2 regions of the Pseudoxanthomonas sp. SORGH_AS_0997 genome follow, and region 1 is predicted to be linked to the other one. Evidence: riboswitches for the same ligand, from Rfam matches in the RefSeq annotation. Region 1 holds a riboswitch; the other holds the start of a gene.
What was found. Region 1 has a riboswitch for cobalamin ahead of btuB (TonB-dependent vitamin B12 receptor). Riboswitches for the same ligand answer to the same signal wherever they lie in the genome.

Region 2: another riboswitch for cobalamin. It lies ahead of QE438_RS14195 (ribonucleoside-diphosphate reductase subunit alpha); the one in region 1 lies ahead of btuB (TonB-dependent vitamin B12 receptor).

The regions. Positions count from the first base shown of each region.
Region 1 covers NZ_JAVIZI010000001.1:2,624,027-2,628,405, reverse strand. The annotation lists gene btuB (TonB-dependent vitamin B12 receptor) at 1-1,385, opposite strand, end outside; cobalamin riboswitch at 1,530-1,760, opposite strand; gene QE438_RS11500 (TfoX/Sxy family protein) at 1,788-2,162, opposite strand; gene QE438_RS11495 (GAF domain-containing protein) at 2,159-2,644, opposite strand; gene queD (6-carboxytetrahydropterin synthase QueD) at 3,410-3,775, opposite strand; gene QE438_RS11485 (DEAD/DEAH box helicase) at 3,860-4,379, opposite strand, start outside.
Region 2 covers NZ_JAVIZI010000001.1:3,256,277-3,260,655, reverse strand. The annotation lists gene QE438_RS14205 (sterol desaturase family protein) at 1-791, shown strand, start outside; gene QE438_RS14200 (ZIP family metal transporter) at 792-1,700, opposite strand; cobalamin riboswitch at 1,932-2,165, shown strand; gene QE438_RS14195 (ribonucleoside-diphosphate reductase subunit alpha) at 2,354-4,379, shown strand, end outside.

The sequences.
Region 1 (4,379 bases):
CAGTTCCAGCCCTGGCCGTACTGCGCCAGGCCCAGGTTGAGCGACTTGCTCTTCTCCGGCTTGAGGTTCGGATTGCTGAAGCCCGGGTAGTACAGGTCGTTGAAGTTGGGCGCCTTGAAGCCGGTGCCCGCGTTGGCGGTGAACTTGAAGCCGTTGCCGAAGCCGAAGCCATAGCCCAGGCTGCCGGTGGTGTGCGAGCCGAACTGTTCGTTGTCGTCGTTGCGCACCGAGGCCTGCAGCGCGTGCGCGCCGAAGCTGCCCTGGTACTCGGCGAACACGCCGGTGTTGTCGCGCGCGTCGATGTCGTAGGGCGTGGTGCTGGTGACGCGGTCGTTCAGCCAGTCCACGCCCAGGGTGAAGGTCTGGCCTTCGGCGAAGCGGTAGTCGCCCTGCGCCGAGGCGGTGTCGCGGCGGGTGTCGAAGGTGCTGACGAAGCTGCGCGTGCCGGTATCGGCATCGGCGAAGTAGTTGTCGGCCTGGTCGTCATTGCGGCCGGCCTGCACGGTCAGCTGGAACGCCTCGCTCGGGTTCCAGCGCAGCTTGCCGCCGGCCACGCGCTGCAGGCTCTTGGCCTCGTTGCCGCCGAACAGGGTGCCGTCGTATTCGTTGTAGCTGTCGGCGTTGAGGAAGTTGCCCTCCAGCGCCAGCGTGTCGGTGACGTCGATCCCGGCGCGCAGGCCGAAGGAGGTGTTGCGGTAGCCGTCGCGGTCCGGCTCGTCGGCGTAGCAGCCGGCGCCGAAGGGATGGGCCGCATCGCCGGCGGTGCCGCGGCAGGCGTTGATGCCGTCGGTGTCCTGGTAGCCGCCGTTGGCCGACAGCCAGCCGCGTTCGCCGCGATAGCTGAAGCCGGCGCTGTGGTCGCGCAGGCCATGGCTGCCGAAGCCGGCCTGGGCGTAGGTGGTCAGGCCCTTGCCGCCGCTGCGGGTGAAGATCTGGATGACGCCGCCGATGGCTTCGGAGCCGTACAGGCTCGAGCGCGGGCCGCGCACGATCTCGATGCGCTCGATCTGCGACACCGGCAGGTCCTGGAACGCGGCCAGCCCTGCGGTGACCGAGCCGATGCGCACGCCGTCCACCAGCACCAGCACGTGATCCGATTCGCTGCCGCGCAGGAACACGCTGGTCAGCTTGCCCGGCCCGCCCTGGTTGGCGATGTTGATGCCGGCGCGGCCGGCCAGCAGCTCGGGCAGCGAGGTCGCCTGGCTGCGCTCGATCTCCTCGCGCGAGATGACCTGCACGGGGACGAGACTGTCCTGGACGGCGACTTCGGTGCGCGTGGCGGTGACGCTGATCTGGTCCAGATCGGTGGCGTCGTCGGCGGGCCGCGCCAGGGCGGTGGCGGAAAGGCTCAGGCCGATGGCCAGGCAGAGCAGGGTGGTCTTCATGTGGGGAACTCCGTCGCGCGCCTCGCACGTGCAAGGCAGGAAAGTCGCGGCGACGGAAGGCAACACAGGCGGACAGCGCGCACGGCAAGGCGTGGGCGCGGCACGCGCGACGCCCTCCGCATCGCAACCGGTGGTGGGTTCGGTACGAACCCGTGCTGCTCAGGCCGGTCTCCGGGCTTGCGAGCTGGAAGGCACTCCTTCCGCCGTCGCGCCTTCCCGCGTGCGCTAGGGCACGCAGTGGCCGATGCGTTGGCATGGCTCGCTTACCGTTGCGGGGGCAGCGCCGGATTCGTCCCGTGGCGGGGCTCACCGGCTTCCCGTTTCAACCTGGACGCGATGGATGCGCGGCAGGTCACCTGAAAGCGGCGCGGATTGTACGCGATCCGGCGCCTGGCGCGGCGCTCAGTCGCTGTCGCGGCCGGGGCTGTCGAAGAAATCGAACGTGGGTGCGGCGCCGCCTTCCTCATCGTGGCGGGTGGTGGTCACCGGTGCGGCGGCGGGGCGGCCGCGCGGAGCGGGCAATGCGGCGGCGGCGACCTCGACCTCGGCCACCATCTGCTGGCGGCGGGCGTCGGGCACGTCCTGCCAGTGGCAGCCCAGCAGGGCGCCTTCCAGGGCGTAGAGCAGGTTGAGGCTAGGGCGGAAGCCGGCGCGCTTGATGCGCATGAAGGCTTCCACGGGACCGGCCGCGCGCAGGTCCTCTTCGGTGCGCAGGCCGACCTGACGCAGCCACGCAGCGGACTTGGGGCCGATGTTGCGCAGCTGCGTGGTGCTCACGCCAGGGCGTCCACGAAGGCCGCGGCGATGGCTTCCAGGCCGCGCTGGTCGTCTTCGTCGAAGCGGCCCACCTGGGGGCTGTCGATGTCCAGCACGCCGATCAGGGCGCCGTCTTTCACCAGCGGCACCACCAGCTCCGAACGCGAGGCCGCGTCGCAGGCGATATGGCCGGGGAAGGCTTCCACGTCGTGGACGCGCTGGGTCTGGCGGGTGCTGGCCGCCGCGCCGCACACGCCCTTGTCCAGGGCGATGCGCACGCACGCCGGCAGGCCCTGGAACGGCCCGACCACCAGCTCGGTGCCATCGAAGAAATAGAACCCGGCCCAGTTGAAGCCGGGCAGTGCGTGGTAGAGCAGCGCGGCGAGGTTGGCGGCGTTGGCGATGCGGTCGGTTTCCCCGTACATCAGGCCGCGCGCCTGCTCCAGCAGCTGCGCGTATTGCTCGGGCTTGGTCCCGGAGAGGGTCTGGGTCGCGAATGACATGTCGTGGATTCTACGACGCATGGCGCGCAGACCGGCCATGGTTGTGCAGGAAACGCTATGTCCCCGGTGCCCGCGGCGCGGAAAGCTTGGTTCTTGCGATCGAGGATCGCGGGGGCGTGCGCGTTCTGGCTTCGGTTGGGCAGCGGTCCGGCGGGCGGTGGCCGCTTTTCCCTCAGTCGGGGCGTCCTGCCCTGCCTTAAGGCGCTCGGCTTCCTGCCTCGCTCGTCGCGGCCCCCGCCCGCCGGCCCGCTGCCGCGCGCGTCGAGATGATCGGCTTCGGTCGAAAGAGGTCCTGCTTGGTTCACTGGGGAGCCTCGACCGTTCGGGCCCGTGGCGGCGCGCTATCGGGCTCCCATCTCCGTGGGAGCGACTGTCTCCTCAATCTGTAGAGCGGAGCTTGTGGCAATCCCCTTTTGGGGACTCCGCTGCTCTTCGTTCGGTTCATGGGAGGGCCCCAGCGGAGCGAGCTCCGCTCTACAGGCTCCCACCGAACACGAGCGGAGCGAAGAGCGGTCGGCGAAGCGTGTTTCCCGGCCCTGCACCCTGGTGGCGGAGACAAAAAAAAGGCCCGACAGGGGGAGGGACCTGTCGGGCCTGGATTTGTGCGGGGGGAGGGACCCACACAAATGGGGGTTGCGTGGCGCGGCGCGCCGGCGCGAGAACTGCTGTTGCGACGCAGCATAACGCCGGACTTGGTGCGATGCAACATCCCCTGTCGGTACGACCGACGAACGGTCGGCCGCGGGTCGATGACGCGCCTTGGTGTCAGTCCGCGCGCGGTCCGCGATAGCGGCTGCCGGCCGTGCAGGTCTCGTGGACCACGACCTGGCTCAGCATCGGCAGGGCGGGCTTGAGGTGGTCCCAGATCCACTCTGCGATGCGCTCGCTGGTCGGGTTGTCCAGGCCCTCGATGTCGTTGAGGTAGTGGTGATCGAGCCGTTCGTAGAGCGGCTTGAAGGCCGCCTTGACGTCGGCGAAGTCCATCACCCAGCCGGTGTGCGGATCCAGCGGGCCGGTCAGATGCAGTTCGACGCGGAAGGAATGGCCGTGCAGGCGGGCGCACTTGTGCCCCTCGGGCACGTTCGGCAGCCGGTGCGCGGCCTCGAAAGTGAAGACCTTGAAGATGTCCATGGCGGGCAGTCCGGGGCCGGCGCGTGGGCGTCGGCGGTGAAGGAAAGGGGACGCGCCGGCCTGCGGCGCGTCCCCGATGGCAGCTTAGTGCGCGGCGCGCGGCGCGCTCTGGCGCCGACCGCCGTCGCGGCGGCCGCCGTTGTTGGGCGCGCTGCCGCTGCCGTGCTTCTTCGGGCCGGCGTGGGCGTGGGCCTGCGCCTGGCGCGGGGCGTCGCCGTGCGGACGGCGGCCGTGGCGGCGCGGCGGACGGGTGCCCGACGGCTGCTCGGCCTTGCCCGGCGCGCTGTTGCCCCAGCGGATCGGATGCTGCGGCACGAAGCCCTCCACATCGCGGATCTCCACGTCGCGGCCCAGCAGGCGCACGATCTGGCGCAGCAGCTTGGCGTCTTCCTGCGCGACCAGCGACACCGCCTCGCCGGTGGAGCCATTGCGGCCAGTGCGGCCGATGCGGTGCACGTAGTCCTCGGCCACCATCGGCAGGTCGAAGTTGATCACCTTGGGCAGCTGGTCGATATCGATGCCGCGCGCGGCGATGTCGGTGGCCACCAGCACGTTGATCTTGCCGGCCTTGAAATCGCGCAGCGCGCGCAGGCGCTGGGCCTGG
Region 2 (4,379 bases), 630 kb from region 1:
TGCTGGCGGCGCTCGAAGCCTGGCTGCGCCTGCGTCGCGGTCTGGCCTACGACTGGAAGAGCTACTGGGCCTCGCTGGGGGATGCGCTCGGCCGCGGCCTGGTCGGCCTGGTGCTCGGCAGCGGCGTGGCCGGCGTCGTGCTGCTGGCGGTGCACCAGGGGCGCCTGACGACCCTGGCGATGGATGCGCCCTGGCAATGGGTGCTGCTGTTCGTCGGCCAGGAGGCCTGCTACTACGCCATGCACCGCGCCGACCACCGGATCCGCTGGTTCTGGGTCAACCACTGCGTGCACCACTCGCCCGAGCAGTACACGCTGGCCTCGGCGTACCGGCTGGGCTGGACCGCCCAGCTCACCGGGCAGGCGCTGTTCTTCGCTCCGCTGGTGTGGCTGGGGTTCCCGGTGCCGGCGGTGCTGGGCGCGCTGGCGCTGAACCTGCTCTACCAGTTCTGGCTGCATACCGAACTGATCGGCGTGCTGCCGCGCTGGATCGAATATGTCTTCAACACCCCTGCGCACCACCGCGTGCACCACGCCAGCAACCCGGAGTATCTGGACTGCAACTATGGCGGGGTGCTGATCGTGTTCGATCGGATGTTCGGCAGCTTCCGCGCGCAGCTGCCGGGCGTGCCGCCGCGCTACGGCCTGGTCGAACCGCTGCGCAGCCACCATCCGGTGCGGATCGCCCTGCACGGCTGGCTGGGGCTGTGGGCCGACCTGCGCCGGGTGCGCTCGCCCGCGCAGGCACTGCGGACGCTGTTCGGGCCGCCAGGGTTCAAGCCGGGCGGCTGATCAGCCCAGCCCGGTGTCCATCACCATCATCAGGCAGAAGCCCAGGGTCAGGCCGATGGTGGCCAGGGTCTCGTGGCCGTTGCGGTGCGACTCGGGGATGACCTCGTGGCTGACCGCGAACAGCATCGCCCCGGCCGCGAACGCCAGGCCCCATGGCAGCAGGGTGGAGAACGCGCCCACCGCCACCGCCGCCACCACCGCGCCCAGCGGCTCCACCAGACCCGAGGCCGCGCCGATCAGCACCGCGCGCCCGCGGCGCACGCCGGCCGTGGCCAGCGAGAGCGCGATCACCAGGCCTTCGGGGATGTCCTGCAGCGCGATGGCCAGGCTGAAGGGCTCGGCGTTGGCCATGCCCGAGCCGGAGGCCACGCCTACCGCCATGCCTTCGGGGATGTTGTGCAGGGTGATGGCCAGCACGAACAGCGTCACCTGCGGCGGCAGCCACTGGTGCAGGCCGCCCACACGCGTGGTCTGGCCCTGCTGGTCCAGATGCGCATGCGGGATCACCCGGTCCATCGTCAGCATCATCGCCACGCCCAGGCAGATGCCGACGCTGACCAGCCCGCCCGCGCCCAGCCCGCCGTAGCCCTGGTCCTTGGCCGCCTGCAGGCTGGGCACGATCAGCGAGAAGGCCGTGGCGGCCAGCATCACGCCGGCGCCGAAGCCCATCAGGCCGTCGGCCAGCGTCTGCGGCAGGCGCCGCACCGCCAGCACCGGCAGCGCGCCGGCGGCGGTGGCCGCGGCGCAGATCAGGCCGTCGCGCAGCGCCTGGCGCAGGCCGGGGCGATGCGGCCATTGGGCCAGGACTTCCTGCAGCAGCCAGGCGCCCAGCAGCAGGGCGGCCAGCGCTAGCAGCCACGGCAGCAGGCGCCGCAGCGCGGACGGGGAAGACAGGGTGTGATCGTGCATGGCAGGGGCTTCGTGGGCGGAAGGGGCGCGCGTGCGCTCGGGGTGCCGTTGTCCGCAACGGGACCGAAGGTGCCTGCCCAACATCGGACACCGACGGGCAAGGGCGCGTCAACCGTGCTGCAGCGCACACCGGCCGGGAATGCTCCACGGGCCAGAAATCCGTGAAACCCGCATGGCATCAGGACCTTCCCTTTTGTCACTACATTTGGCGTTGACGGGCGTGGGTGACCCCACTATCTTGGGGTCGTCGGTTCCTCGCGGCCACAAGCCGCGGGGATGAAAAGGGAAGCCGGTGCGGCCTTGCGGCCCACTCCGGCACTGCCCCGCAGCGGTGATTGGGAACGACCCCGCCATCTGCACTGAGGCCCCCGGTGGCCTTGGGAAGCGGTGGGTTAGGAGAAGCAGGACTGTGTCCTGGCTTCACGCCCGTCAGTCCGAAGACCTGCCGACAGTCGCGCGCAAGCACCTCGCGCGGCGCCGGCCGCGGTGTCTTTCGAGGGAGAGACGGCTGGTGACGCAAGGCCCGACCACGAACGCCGTTCGTGCGGTCGCGGCTTCTGCGACGCCGCCGTTTCACCCTCGGTCGCCCGGCCCTAAGTTGCGCCCTCGTGGGAAGGCGCAATGCGTGCATCTACGCATGGAGAGTTCCGACCGTGACCCAGACCGATTCCGCCGTGGCCCAGCGCCCGGCCGACGCCGCCTTCTCGCTGACCCCGCCGCCCACCGCCACGGCCATGCGCGTGACCAAGCGCAACGGCGGCAGCGAGGCGGTGGACCTGAACAAGATCGTGCGCGCCGTGCAGCGCTGCGCCGAAGGCCTGCACGCGGTCGATCCGATGCGCGTGGCCACGCGCACCATCTCCGGCCTGTATGACGGCGCCACCACGCAGGAGCTGGACGAGCTGTCCATCCGCACCGCCGCGCTGCTGATCGGCGAGGAGCCCGAGTACGGCCGCCTGGCCGCGCGCCTGCTGGCCAACTTCATCGCCAAGGAGGTCTCCGGCCAGGAGATCCACGCCTTCTCCCAGTCGGTGGCCCGCGGCCATGAGGTCGGCCTGATCAACGAGCGCCTGCTGAACTTCGTGCAGGTCAACGCGCGCAAGCTCAACGATGCCGTCGACGCCGGCCTGGACCGCGAGTTCGAGTACTTCGGCCTGCGCACCCTGTACGACCGCTACCTGCTGCGCCACCCGCACAGCCGCAAGGTGATCGAGACCCCGCAGCAGTTCTTCCTGCGCATCGCCAGCGCGCTGAGCGAGGACGTGCCGGAGGCCCTGGCGCTGTACCAGCGCATGGCGCACCTGGACTACCTGCCGTCCAGCCCGACGCTGTTCAATTCCGGCACCACGCACGAGCAGCTCTCCAGCTGCTTCCTGCTGGACTCGCCGCAGGATTCGCTGGAGTCGATCTACGCCAAGTACGGCGACATCGCCCAGCTGTCCAAGTTCTCCGGCGGCATCGGCGTGAGCTACTCGCGCGTGCGCGCGCGCGGCTCGCTGATCAAGTCCACCAACGGCCATTCCAACGGCATTGTGCCGTGGCTGAAGACGCTGGATTCCTCGGTGGCGGCGGTCAACCAGGGCGGCAAGCGCAAGGGCGCGGCCTGCGTCTACCTGGAGACCTGGCACGCGGACATCGACGACTTCCTCGAGCTGCGCGACAACGCCGGCGACGACGCGCGCCGCACGCACAACCTCAATCTGGCCAACTGGGTGCCGGACCTGTTCATGGCGCGCGTGGAAGCGGACAAGCCGTGGTCGCTGTTCGATCCCAAGGCCGTGCCGGAGCTGACCGACCTGTACGGCGAGGCCTTCGAGCGCGCCTACGAGCAGGCCGAGGCGCAGGGCAAGGCCAGCAAGACCGTGCCGGCGCGCAAGCTGTACGCGCGGATGATGCGCACCCTGGCCGAGACCGGCAACGGCTGGATGACCTTCAAGGACAAGTGCAACAAGGCGTCCAACCAGACCCTGCGTCCGGGCAACGTGATCCATCTGTCCAACCTGTGCACCGAGATCCTGGAGGTCACCTCCAACGAGGAGACCGCGGTGTGCAACCTGGGCTCGATCAACCTGGGCCGCCACTTCGACGAGTACGGCGACTTCGACTACGACAAGCTGGCCGAGACCGTGCGCCTGGCCGTGCGCCAGCTGGACCGCGTGATCGATCTGAACTTCTACCCGATCGAGACCGCGCGCCGCGGCAACCTGCGCTGGCGCCCGGTCGGCCTGGGCTGCATGGGTCTGCAGGACGTGTTCTTCCGCAAGCGCCTGGCCTTCGACAGCGCCGAGGCGCGCGCGATCAGCAGGAAGATCGCCGAGACGATCTACTTCCACGCGCTGGAGACCTCGTGCGAGCTGGCGCAGGAGCGCGGCAAGCATCCGTCCTTCGCCGACACCCGCGCCGCCCAGGGCGAGCTGCAGTTCGACGCCTGGGGCGTGGTTCCCGAGGACACCGCGCGCTGGGACGCGCTGCGCGAGCGCATCCAGCAGCACGGCCTGCGCAACTCGCTGCTGATCGCCATCGCCCCGACCGCGACCATCGCCTCGATCGCCGGCTGCTACGAGTGCGTGGAGCCGCAGGTGTCCAACCTGTTCAAGCGCGAGACGCTGTCCGGCGACTTCCTGCAGGTCAACCGCTACCTGGTGGACGAGCTGAAGAAGCTCGGCCTGTGGACGCCGG